3 regions of the Cupriavidus sp. SS-3 genome follow, and region 2 is predicted to be linked to each of the others. Evidence: predicted binding sites of a transcription regulator. Region 2 holds the regulator's gene; each other region holds the start of a gene.
What was found. Region 2 encodes sigma-54, which starts transcription at its own class of promoters, with help from an activator protein. Its sites were predicted from a motif close to TGGCANGNAANCTGCTTT; they were not measured.

Region 1: U9J39_RS09660 (pilin) is a predicted target of sigma-54. The motif match lies at 1,604-1,621, and genes of this name have one in related genera.
Region 3: U9J39_RS25390 (ammonium transporter) is a predicted target of sigma-54. The motif match lies at 1,800-1,817, and genes of this name have one in related genera.

What each region holds. Positions count from the first base shown of each region.
Region 1 covers NZ_JAYLVT010000005.1:16,783-20,055, reverse strand. The annotation lists gene sucD (succinate--CoA ligase subunit alpha) at 1-438, shown strand, start outside; gene U9J39_RS09665 (TerC family protein) at 676-1,371, shown strand; gene U9J39_RS09660 (pilin) at 1,689-2,159, shown strand; gene U9J39_RS09655 (PglL family O-oligosaccharyltransferase) at 2,252-3,273, shown strand, end outside.
Region 2 covers NZ_JAYLVT010000005.1:202,599-205,871, forward strand. The annotation lists gene lptA (lipopolysaccharide transport periplasmic protein LptA) at 1-244, shown strand, start outside; gene lptB (LPS export ABC transporter ATP-binding protein) at 253-1,053, shown strand; gene U9J39_RS10535 (RNA polymerase factor sigma-54) at 1,176-2,654, shown strand; gene hpf (ribosome hibernation-promoting factor, HPF/YfiA family) at 2,703-3,053, shown strand.
Region 3 covers NZ_JAYLVT010000022.1:33,686-36,958, reverse strand. The annotation lists gene U9J39_RS25405 (CreA family protein) at 1-384, opposite strand, end outside; gene U9J39_RS25400 (acyl-CoA thioesterase) at 406-891, opposite strand; gene U9J39_RS25395 (HU family DNA-binding protein) at 1,071-1,352, opposite strand; gene U9J39_RS25390 (ammonium transporter) at 1,849-3,051, shown strand; gene U9J39_RS25385 (mechanosensitive ion channel family protein) at 3,266-3,273, shown strand, end outside.

The sequences.
Region 1 (3,273 bases), 190 kb from region 2:
AAGAAGGGTCGCATCGGCGTGGTGTCGCGCTCGGGCACGCTGACGTACGAAGCCGTGGGCCAGCTGACCGCGCTGGGCCTGGGCCAGTCGTCGGCTGTCGGCATTGGTGGCGACCCCATCAACGGCCTGAAGCACATCGACGTGATGCAGATGTTCAACGACGATCCGGAAACGGACGCCGTGGTCATGATCGGTGAGATCGGCGGTCCGGACGAAGCCAACGCGGCCAACTGGATCAAGGACAACATGAAGAAGCCGGTGGTCGGCTTCATCGCTGGCGTGACCGCGCCTCCGGGCAAGCGCATGGGCCACGCCGGCGCGCTGATCTCGGGCGGTGCCGACACCGCCCAGGCCAAGCTGGAAATCATGGAAGCCTGCGGTATCAAGGTGACCAAGAACCCGTCCGAAATGGGCCGCCTGCTGAAGGCAATGCTGTAAGCCCTGGCCGACTTTCCCGCGACAGCGGGATCGACCGTTCCCTCAATGCCCCCGCTTCGGCGGGGGCATTGTCTTTTCCGCGGAAGTGATTCAGGGGCCTTGATGACCCCGAACATTACAAGATTGAAATCTAATCGAAAGGTTGGTCGGGTAAACAGTCATGTCTGCGCCTTCAGACATCCGAAATCCCGTCAGATGACGAGGCGCGCCATCACATAGAACTCGAGGAGCCTCCCCGTGGAACTGCTGTCTTCCACCACTTTCTGGATTGCGTTGGGATCGATCATCCTGACCAATATCGTCCTGTCCGGCGACAACGCGGTAGTGATCGCGCTCGCCTCGCGCAACCTGCCGCCAGCCCAGCAGAAGAAGGCCATCTTCTGGGGCAGCGCCGCCGCCATCATCATGCGCGTGGTGCTGACCGTGGCCGCGGTCAAGCTGCTGAGCCTGCCGTACCTCAAGATCGTCGGCGCCGTGCTGCTGGTCTATATCGGCGTGCAGCTGCTGACCGGCGATGACGACGAGGAAGGCCACGACGGCAAGGACAATATCTGGGCCGCCATCCGCACCATCCTGATCGCCGACCTGGTGATGTCGCTGGACAACGTGGTCGCCGTGGCCGCCGCCGCGCAGAAGGGCCCCGAGGGCAGCCAGCTGATGCTGCTGATCGTCGGCCTGGGGCTGTCGATCCCGCTGATCGTGTTCGGCAGCACCATCCTGCTCAAGGTGATGGAGCGCTTCCCCGTCATCATCGTGCTGGGCGCCGCGCTGCTCGGCTATCTCGCCGGCGAAATGCTGGTCAGCGACCCGGTCGACGCCGCCTGGTTCGAAATCCACGTGCCGCACGCCCACCTGGTCTTCGGCGCCGCCGGCGCGATCCTGGTCGTGATCATCGGCAAGCTGCTGAGCCGCCGGTCGGCACAGACGGCTTGACGGCAACCAGCGCATGCGCGAAGGGGCGGCAAGCTGGCCGCCCTTTTTCATTGGGGGCTGCGCCAGGGGTGTCGGTGCCCATGCCCACTAACTCATGTGAGTGATCGCACTTTTTGTCGCGCTTGCCTGTGTTAGCGGTCCCAGGTGACAATTTTTGGCGCAAGCGGCAAGCATCACCCCCACGGGTGACGAAATTTGTCGCTTTTCACCCCCTACGGATGGGGGATGCCGCTGGCACACTTGCTGCTCAATCGTCCCCGCGTCACGAAACCGAAGACGTGCAACGCTTAACCAAAATCTCTTCGAGGGGTCAAATCATGCAACGGGTACAACAACTGAAGAAGCTGGGCCGTCGTGTCCAGAAGGGCTTTACGCTGATCGAACTGATGATCGTGGTGGCGATCATTGGTATTTTGGCTGCGATTGCGATTCCGCAGTATCAGCAGTACAGCGCGAAGGCGCGCTTTGCTGAAGTCATTCAAGCGACTGCACCGATTAAAACGGCTGTCGAAGTTTGTCTTCAATCGGAAGGAACAATTGCAAACTGTACTACGCCGAGTACTAATGGAGTCCCGGCCAACCCGGCCGCTGCAGGCTTTGTTGCCTCTGTGGCTCTGACTGGGAATGCGAACCCTGCTACCGCCGCAGTTATCACGGCGACCGCAGTGGGTACGAACGGGCTGGGAGGTGCAACCTATATCCTGACTGGCACGCCAAACGCAGCTGGTGCGGCAAACGCCATCGCTTGGGCGGTAACCGGAACCTGCAGAACCACGGGTCTCTGCTAATCATCCGCTCAAACAAAGAAAGCGCCTTCGGGCGCTTTTTCTTTGCCTAGCGCCCAAGCTATCATGCGCCTTTTCCCAACCCAGGCGCCGCAATGCCGCCTTCCCGGCCAAACTTCTCGTCGGCTGTTCTCGTCGCAGCAATCGTCATCCCGCTGCTGGTCTCCCGGCACACGCTGCCGCTTGCCACGTTCTATGGCGAATGGGCGGCCGCGCTGTGCGGCATGGTCGCGGTTGCTGCCGTCGTGGTTCAAGCGATTCGCCGGCCGGGGACCTCGACTGAAGTTGCTTTCGCATCGCTGCCGCTCATCTCGCTGCTATTTCTCTGGCTTGTTGTCGTCAGCCTGATCTTCGCGATCCAGGGCCACGCCGACGTTTCCGGCAGCCGCCTGATGACTGTCCTCACGTTGCTGCTCGGCGCCACTGTGGCATCTGCTGCATGGTGGTACCGCCGCACCCATGGCAGCATGTCGGATTCTGCGGACGCCCTTGCCATTGCGGCGTTGATTGCCGGCCTACTCGGGACCGTCACCCAATGGGCGCAGCTCTTCCACCTAGAACCCCGCTCCTTCGGCCTCGTCTCCACCTACTTCTACGACACCAACCGCCGCCTCTGGGGCAACCTGAACCAGCCCAACCACCAGGCCACCGTACACGGCCTGGCACTGGTCGCGTCAGTGTGGCTGGCCTCGCGCGGCCGCTTGCGTTTCCCGATGTGGCTGGCCGCGGTGGCCCTGCTGGAAAGCGGCATCGTGCTGTCCGGCTCGCGTACCGGCGTGCTGCATGTGGGCCTTGCCGCGTGCTACGCGTTGATTGCGGCATGGCTGGCGCGGGGCGAGCGACGCGGAACGGATCCGATGCAGCGCCCGGTTGGGCTGGTCGTCGCCGCGGTTGCCATGGTGGCGATGCTCTTGATATTGCAACCCACGATCAAGGCGGCGGGGCAGGCCTTTGACTGGCGCCTGTTCGACACCGTCGCCCAACTCGAGGCCGAAGACCAGATCTCCGCGCGCGGCGCGCTGTGGGCGCACGCCATCGCCATGTTCCGCGCCCATCCGTGGTTCGGCGTCGGCTGGGGCGAGTTCGGCTGGGCGCAATTCCAGCAGCTGGAACAGGT
Region 2 (3,273 bases):
TGCCCGCATGGCGCGGCTGCAGGGCGCCAAGCTGCTCGACGAGATCCGCGGCGCGGTGCTGACCTACGACAGCCGCAAGGAACTCTATACCGCGGCGGGCGGCGGCAGCGGCGATGCCGCGGCGGCCAACCCGTCTGGCCGCGTGCGCGCGGTGCTGTCGCCGCGCCAGGACCAGAAGTCCGGCACCGCAGGCGGCTCGCCGCTGGACCTGAAGTCGGCGCCCGCGCCCGCCAACAAACCCTGACCGTACCCATGACCGATACCGCCACCATTGCCGACAAGCCTGTCGTCGAAGCCAACTCCGTCCTGCCCGGCGGCAGCACGCTGGTCGTGCGCCACCTGAAGAAGCGCTATGGCTCGCGCACGGTGGTCAAGGACGTCTCGCTCGATGTGAAGAGCGGCGAGGTGGTCGGGCTGCTCGGCCCCAACGGCGCGGGCAAGACCACGTCGTTCTACATGATCGTCGGCCTGGTGGCACTGGACGAAGGCGATATCGTGCTCGACGGCGACCACATCAGCGGCCTGCCGATCCACGAGCGCGCGCGCATGGGGCTGTCGTACCTGCCGCAGGAAGCCTCGGTGTTCCGCAAGCTCAACGTCGAGGAGAACATCCGCGCGGTGCTGGAGCTGCAGCTGGACAAGGGCAAGCCGCTGGCCAAGGCCGAGATCGAGCGCCGCCTCGATGCCCTGCTCGACGACCTGCAGATCGCGCACCTGCGCAACAACCCGGCGCTGTCGCTGTCCGGCGGCGAGCGCCGCCGCGTGGAAATCGCGCGCGCGCTGGCGTCGTCGCCGCGCTTCATCCTGCTCGACGAACCCTTCGCCGGCGTGGACCCGATCGCCGTGGGCGAGATCCAGCGCATCGTCAGCTTCCTCAAGGCGCGCAATATCGGCGTGCTGATCACCGACCACAACGTGCGCGAGACGCTCGGCATCTGCGACCACGCCTACATCATCAGCGAAGGCACGGTGCTGGCCGCGGGCCAGCCCGAAGACATCATCGCCAACGACGCCGTGCGGCGCGTCTACCTGGGCGAGAACTTCCGCATGTGACAAGACGGCTGCCCGGCACGGGCAGCCATGGCTGCGCGGCGGGAGAGTCAGCGGCGATCACGGCGCATAAGCGATAGCAATTTCCGTTCCAACATCGGAAAGATGCGCATAAAATAGGTCGCATGAAACCGTCGCTACAGCTCCGCCTCTCCCAGCACCTGGCACTGACCCCGCAGCTGCAACAGTCGATCCGGCTGCTGCAGCTTTCCACGCTGGAACTGCAGCAGGAAGTCGAACAGGCGCTGACGGAAAACCCGCTGCTCGAGCGGGAGAACGACTGGATCGAAAGCCCGCTGCGCGTGGCGGCCGATGGCTCGGTCAACGTACAGAGCGCGCCCGCGCCCGCCCCCGCCGAGCCCCAGGGCAATGGCGACGCCCGCGCCGAAGGCGCCGCCGATGACAGCTACGGCGACAACAGCAGCGGCGACGACTACGGCAACAGCGACTGGAGCCTGGACGACTTCGCCCGCCGGCCGCAAGGCGACGAGGACGAAAAGACGCCGATGCAGCTGCGCGATGCCGAGCCCACGCTGCGCGAATACCTGATGGAGCAACTCACACCGCTGAAGATCTCGGCGCGCGACAAGGGGCTCGCCATCTTCCTGATCGAATCGCTCGACGACGACGGCTACCTGAGCGCCTCGCTCGAAGAGATCTGCGCGGAGCTGCCCGAAGAGCTGGAGTTCGACCCCGACGAAGTCCACGCCATCCTGACGCTGCTGCAGAGCTTCGATCCGGCCGGCGTCGGCGCACGCAATGCCGCCGAATGCCTGGCGCTGCAATTGCGCCGCCTGACCCACCCGCAGCGCGAACTGGCGCTGACCATCGTCACCCATCATCTGGAACTGCTTGCGGTACGCGACTACACGCGGCTGAAGAAGGCGCTGCAGGTCGACGAAGTCGCGCTGAAGGCCGCGCACGACCTGATCCGCTCGCTGGCCCCCTACCCCGGCCACGCGTACAGCCGGCCGGAGGCGGATTTCGTCGTGCCGGACGTATTCGTGCGCAAAAGCGGCAGCGGCTGGGTCGCGCAGCTCAATCCGGATGTGATGCCGAGGCTGCGCATCAACGACATGTACGCCCAGATCCTGCGCGGCGCCAAGGGCGAGACCGGCACCGCGGGGCTGCAGCAAAAGCTGCAGGAGGCGCGCTGGCTGATCAAGAACATCCAGCAAAGGTTCGACACGATCCTGCGTGTCTCGCAAGCCATTGTCGAGCGTCAAAAGAACTTTTTCACCCACGGTGAAATCGCCATGCGCCCCTTGGTTTTGCGGGAGATTGCCGATACACTGGGTTTACACGAGTCAACCATCTCCCGGGTGACGACCAATAAATACATGGCCACGCCGATGGGTACTTTCGAACTGAAGTACTTCTTCGGCAGCCACGTGTCCACCGAAACCGGTGGCGCGGCTTCATCAACGGCCATCCGCGCCTTGATCAAGCAACTGATAGGAGCCGAAGACCCGAGGAATCCCCTTTCCGACAGTCGCATCGCCGAACTGCTGGGTGAGCAAGGCTTCGTTGTCGCACGCCGCACCGTTGCCAAATATCGCGAAGCCCTGAAGATCCCCGCAGTGAATCTCCGCAAGTCTTTGTAGCCGAGCCCACCGCCTGCCTGGTGAGGCTCTTTCAGAAGGAGAAGCGCTATGAACTTCAAGATCAGTGGACACCACCTGGACATCACGCCCCCTCTGCGTGAGTACGTGGAAACGAAGCTGGAGCGAATCGTCAGGCATTTCGATCAAGTCATTGGCGTTAGCGTGCTGCTCTCTGTCGACAATCACAAGGAAAAGGACCGGCGTCAGTACGCGGAAATCAATCTGCATCTAAAGGGCAAGGACATCTTTGTCGAGGCGCATCACGAAGACCTGTATGCGGCGATCGACGCACTCGTCGACAAGCTGGACCGTCAGGTGATTCGCTACAAGGATCGCGTGCAAGGCCACGACCGCGAAGCGGTCAAGTACCAGATGGCCGCAGCGCAAATGCAGCAATAAACCCGTGCCCGGCAGCCCCGCAGAGGGCTGCTGAACCAGGATTCCACAGGCAAGCCGCGCCGAAGCGCGGCTTTTTTGCGCCCTGGCACAGTGCCGGCTGTGGCAGCGGAGCAAACCTTGCCACGCAGGGAAGCCCGAAATGTTCGCAAGCGCAGCGCCAAGGTGTATGCTGCGCCATACAAAGAGAGAGAACTCGTGGCCGCGCCTGCTCGCGCTGCAC
Region 3 (3,273 bases), on a different contig from region 2:
CAGCGTATTGCGCTTGCGGTCGACCGCGCGCACCACGTGCAGCGCCTTGAACAGGATCGACATGCGCTCGGAGAACACATTGTCCTGCTGCTTGATCGGCGCCTTGAAGCCGATCGGCCCCACCTGCCGGCAGGCGATCGAGGCCTCGGGCGGGTCTTCGGCCATGCCGAGCTGGCCCTTGATGCCGCCGGTGCGGGCGCGCGACACGTAGCAGGTGACGCCGTCCACCTGCGGGTCGTCATAGGCTTCGATCACGACCTTGTCGGAGCCGGTCATGCGGAAATTGGTGCTGACGCTGCCGATCTCCTCGGCACTGGCCCCCGTGGCGGCGCTGGCGCAGGCGGCGACAAGCAGGAGGCGAACGAGTGGATGTTGGGACTTCATGGCTGTATCGCGCATCGGCACTCAGTTCACCGACGACTTGATGTCGCCGTGGCGCTTTTCCATTTCCTGGCGCAGCGCGCGACGCTGCTGCGCGGCGGCAAAGCGCTGGCGCTCGACCTCGTCGCGCGGCTCCAGCGGCGGCACCTCGGCGGGGGTGCCGTTGTCGTCCACTGCCACCATGGTGAAATAGCAGCTGTTGGTATGGCGCACCAGCTTGCTGCGGATGTTCTCGGTCACCACCTTGATGCCGATCTCCATCGAGCTGCGGCCGGTGTAGTTGACCGATGCCAGGAAGGTCACCAGCTCGCCCACGTGGATGGGCTGGCGGAACACCACCTGGTCCACCGACAGCGTGACCACGTAGCGGCCGGCGTAGCGGCTGGCGCAGGCATACGCCACCATGTCCAGGTACTTGAGGATGGTGCCGCCGTGGACGTTGCCGGAGAAGTTGGCCATGTCCGGCGTCATCAGCACGGTCATGGAAAGCTGGTGGGACAGGTCATTCATGATGCGGGTTACGAAGATTGCGGGGGCGGGATTGCCGGCTGCGGGCGCCGGCAGTTTAACCCGGATCGCCGCGCCGTTGCCCGCGGCATGGTGCCGAGTGCCGGCCGCTGCCCCGCCAGGCCCGGCGCACAAAAAAAGCGGCCTGCCAGGCCGCTTCTTTCGCTATGGACGCAAACTGCTTACTTTTTCTTGTTCACGGCGTCCTTGAAACCCTGGCCTGCCGAGAACTTGACCGTCTTGGCGGCCGGAATCTTGATGGTTTCGCCGGTGCGCGGATTGCGGCCGGTACGGGCAGCGCGCTTGCCGGCGCTGAAGCTGCCAAAACCCACCAGCGTTACAGAATCGCCCTTTGCCACTGCCTTCTTGATACTGTCCAGCGCTGCGTTGAGCGCACGCTCGGCGGCGGCATTGCTCAATTCTGCTTCCGCGGCGATGGCCGATACCAGTTCACCTTTATTCATGGCTGATTTCCCTTGTTGGTCGTCGTCACCGATGTGCATGCCTCGCGGCAGGCCATCGATCGGCGCAGTCTAATCTGCCCTTCGCGCGTTGAGCAATCCCCAGTGGCACCAATGCGACAAAAAAACCCGCAAATCCTTGCTTGAGGCCGGTTAGCGGGCAATTTCCAATGCTGTTCGCGCTTGCCAGGCACCGGTTTTTGCCGGGCCCGGGCGGCCGCCTGGAATTGCACCCCCAAAACTAGCCAGCATAGGACAGATTCCCCTAAATGGGGCGACGCACCACAACGGGTCGCGCGTTGCCCCCTTGGCCGCTCCATTCTGGCGCAGCCCGGTCCAGCCACTGGCAACAGGCCGGCGTCGCCTTGCCCACGGGATGGACCGCGTGCGGCATGCCGGTGCGGTTTCTTACCCTGCACGGTGCAAGCGGCACCAGGATGCAGCCGTCTCTGGAACGCTTTTTGCGTACTGGTGCGCCCATTTTGAGCATGAGGTCACTATGGACAACTGGAAGACCGGCACCGACGCGCTCTTCATCCTGCTTGGCGCCATCATGGTGCTGGCCATGCACGCCGGCTTTGCGTTCCTCGAACTGGGCACGGTACGCAAGAAAAACCAGGTCAATGCGCTGGTGAAGATCCTGGTGGATTTCGCGGTTTCCACCGTCGCCTATTTCTTTATCGGCTACACCATTGCCTACGGGGTGCAGTTCTTTTCCGGCGCCGAAACCCTGGCCCAGAAAAATGGCTACGAACTGGTCAAGTTCTTTTTCCTGGCGACCTTTGCCGCGGCGATTCCGGCGATTATCTCCGGCGGCATTGCCGAACGCTCGCGTTTCAATCCGCAGCTGGTCGCCACTTTCGTACTGGTGGGTTTTGTCTACCCGTTTTTCGAGGGCATGGTTTGGAACCAGCGCTACGGCGTGCAGGACTGGATCGCGCGCGTGGCCGGCGCGCCCTTCCACGACTTTGCCGGTTCGGTGGTGGTGCATGCGCTGGGCGGCTGGATTGCGCTGCCGGCGGTGCTGCTGCTTGGCGCGCGTCGCGGCCGCTACCAGAAGGATGGCCGCATCAGCGCACATCCGCCCTCGAACATCCCGTTCCTGGCGCTGGGCGCCTGGATTCTTGCGGTGGGCTGGTTCGGCTTCAACGTGATGAGCGCGCAGACTGTCGACAAGGTCAGCGGCCTGGTTGCGATCAACTCGCTGATGGCCATGGCCGGTGGCACGCTGGCCGCCTGGCTGGCCGGACGCAACGATCCGGGCTTCGTCTACAACGGGCCGCTGGCCGGCCTGGTGGCGGTCTGCGCGGGCTCGGACCTGATGCATCCGCTGGGCGCGCTGGTCACCGGTGCCGTGGCAGGCGCGCTGTTCGTCTATATGTTCACGCTGGCGCAAAACAGATGGCATATCGACGATGTGCTGGGCGTGTGGCCGCTGCACGGGCTGTGCGGCGCCTGGGGCGGCATCGCCGCGGGCATCTTCGGCGCGAAGGCGCTGGGCGGCCTTGGCGGGGTGGCGCTCGGCGCGCAGTTGCTCGGCACCTTGCTTGGCATCGTGGTGGCGCTGGCCGGCGGCACGCTGGTCTATGGCACGCTGAAGCGGCTGGTGGGCATCCGTCTCGACGCCGAGGGCGAGTTCAACGGCGCCGACCTGACGCTGCACCGGATTTCCGCCACCCCCGAGCGCGAAACCAACTGGTAATACCCGCCAGCGCCTTTCCGATATAAACAGACGAGCCGCGCAACGCGCCTTGTCTTAACAATTATTTGCTTGCACTTCCGCGCACGGCCTCTCAATAATTGCCGTGCCCGGGAATTGCGCGCAACGCGCAGGGGCTCGCACGCCGCAGCCGGCTGGTTTGGGGGATGTTGGGCCGGCGGCTGGCCGGTTACACCAACACCAAAGGAATACGCCGATGGACGC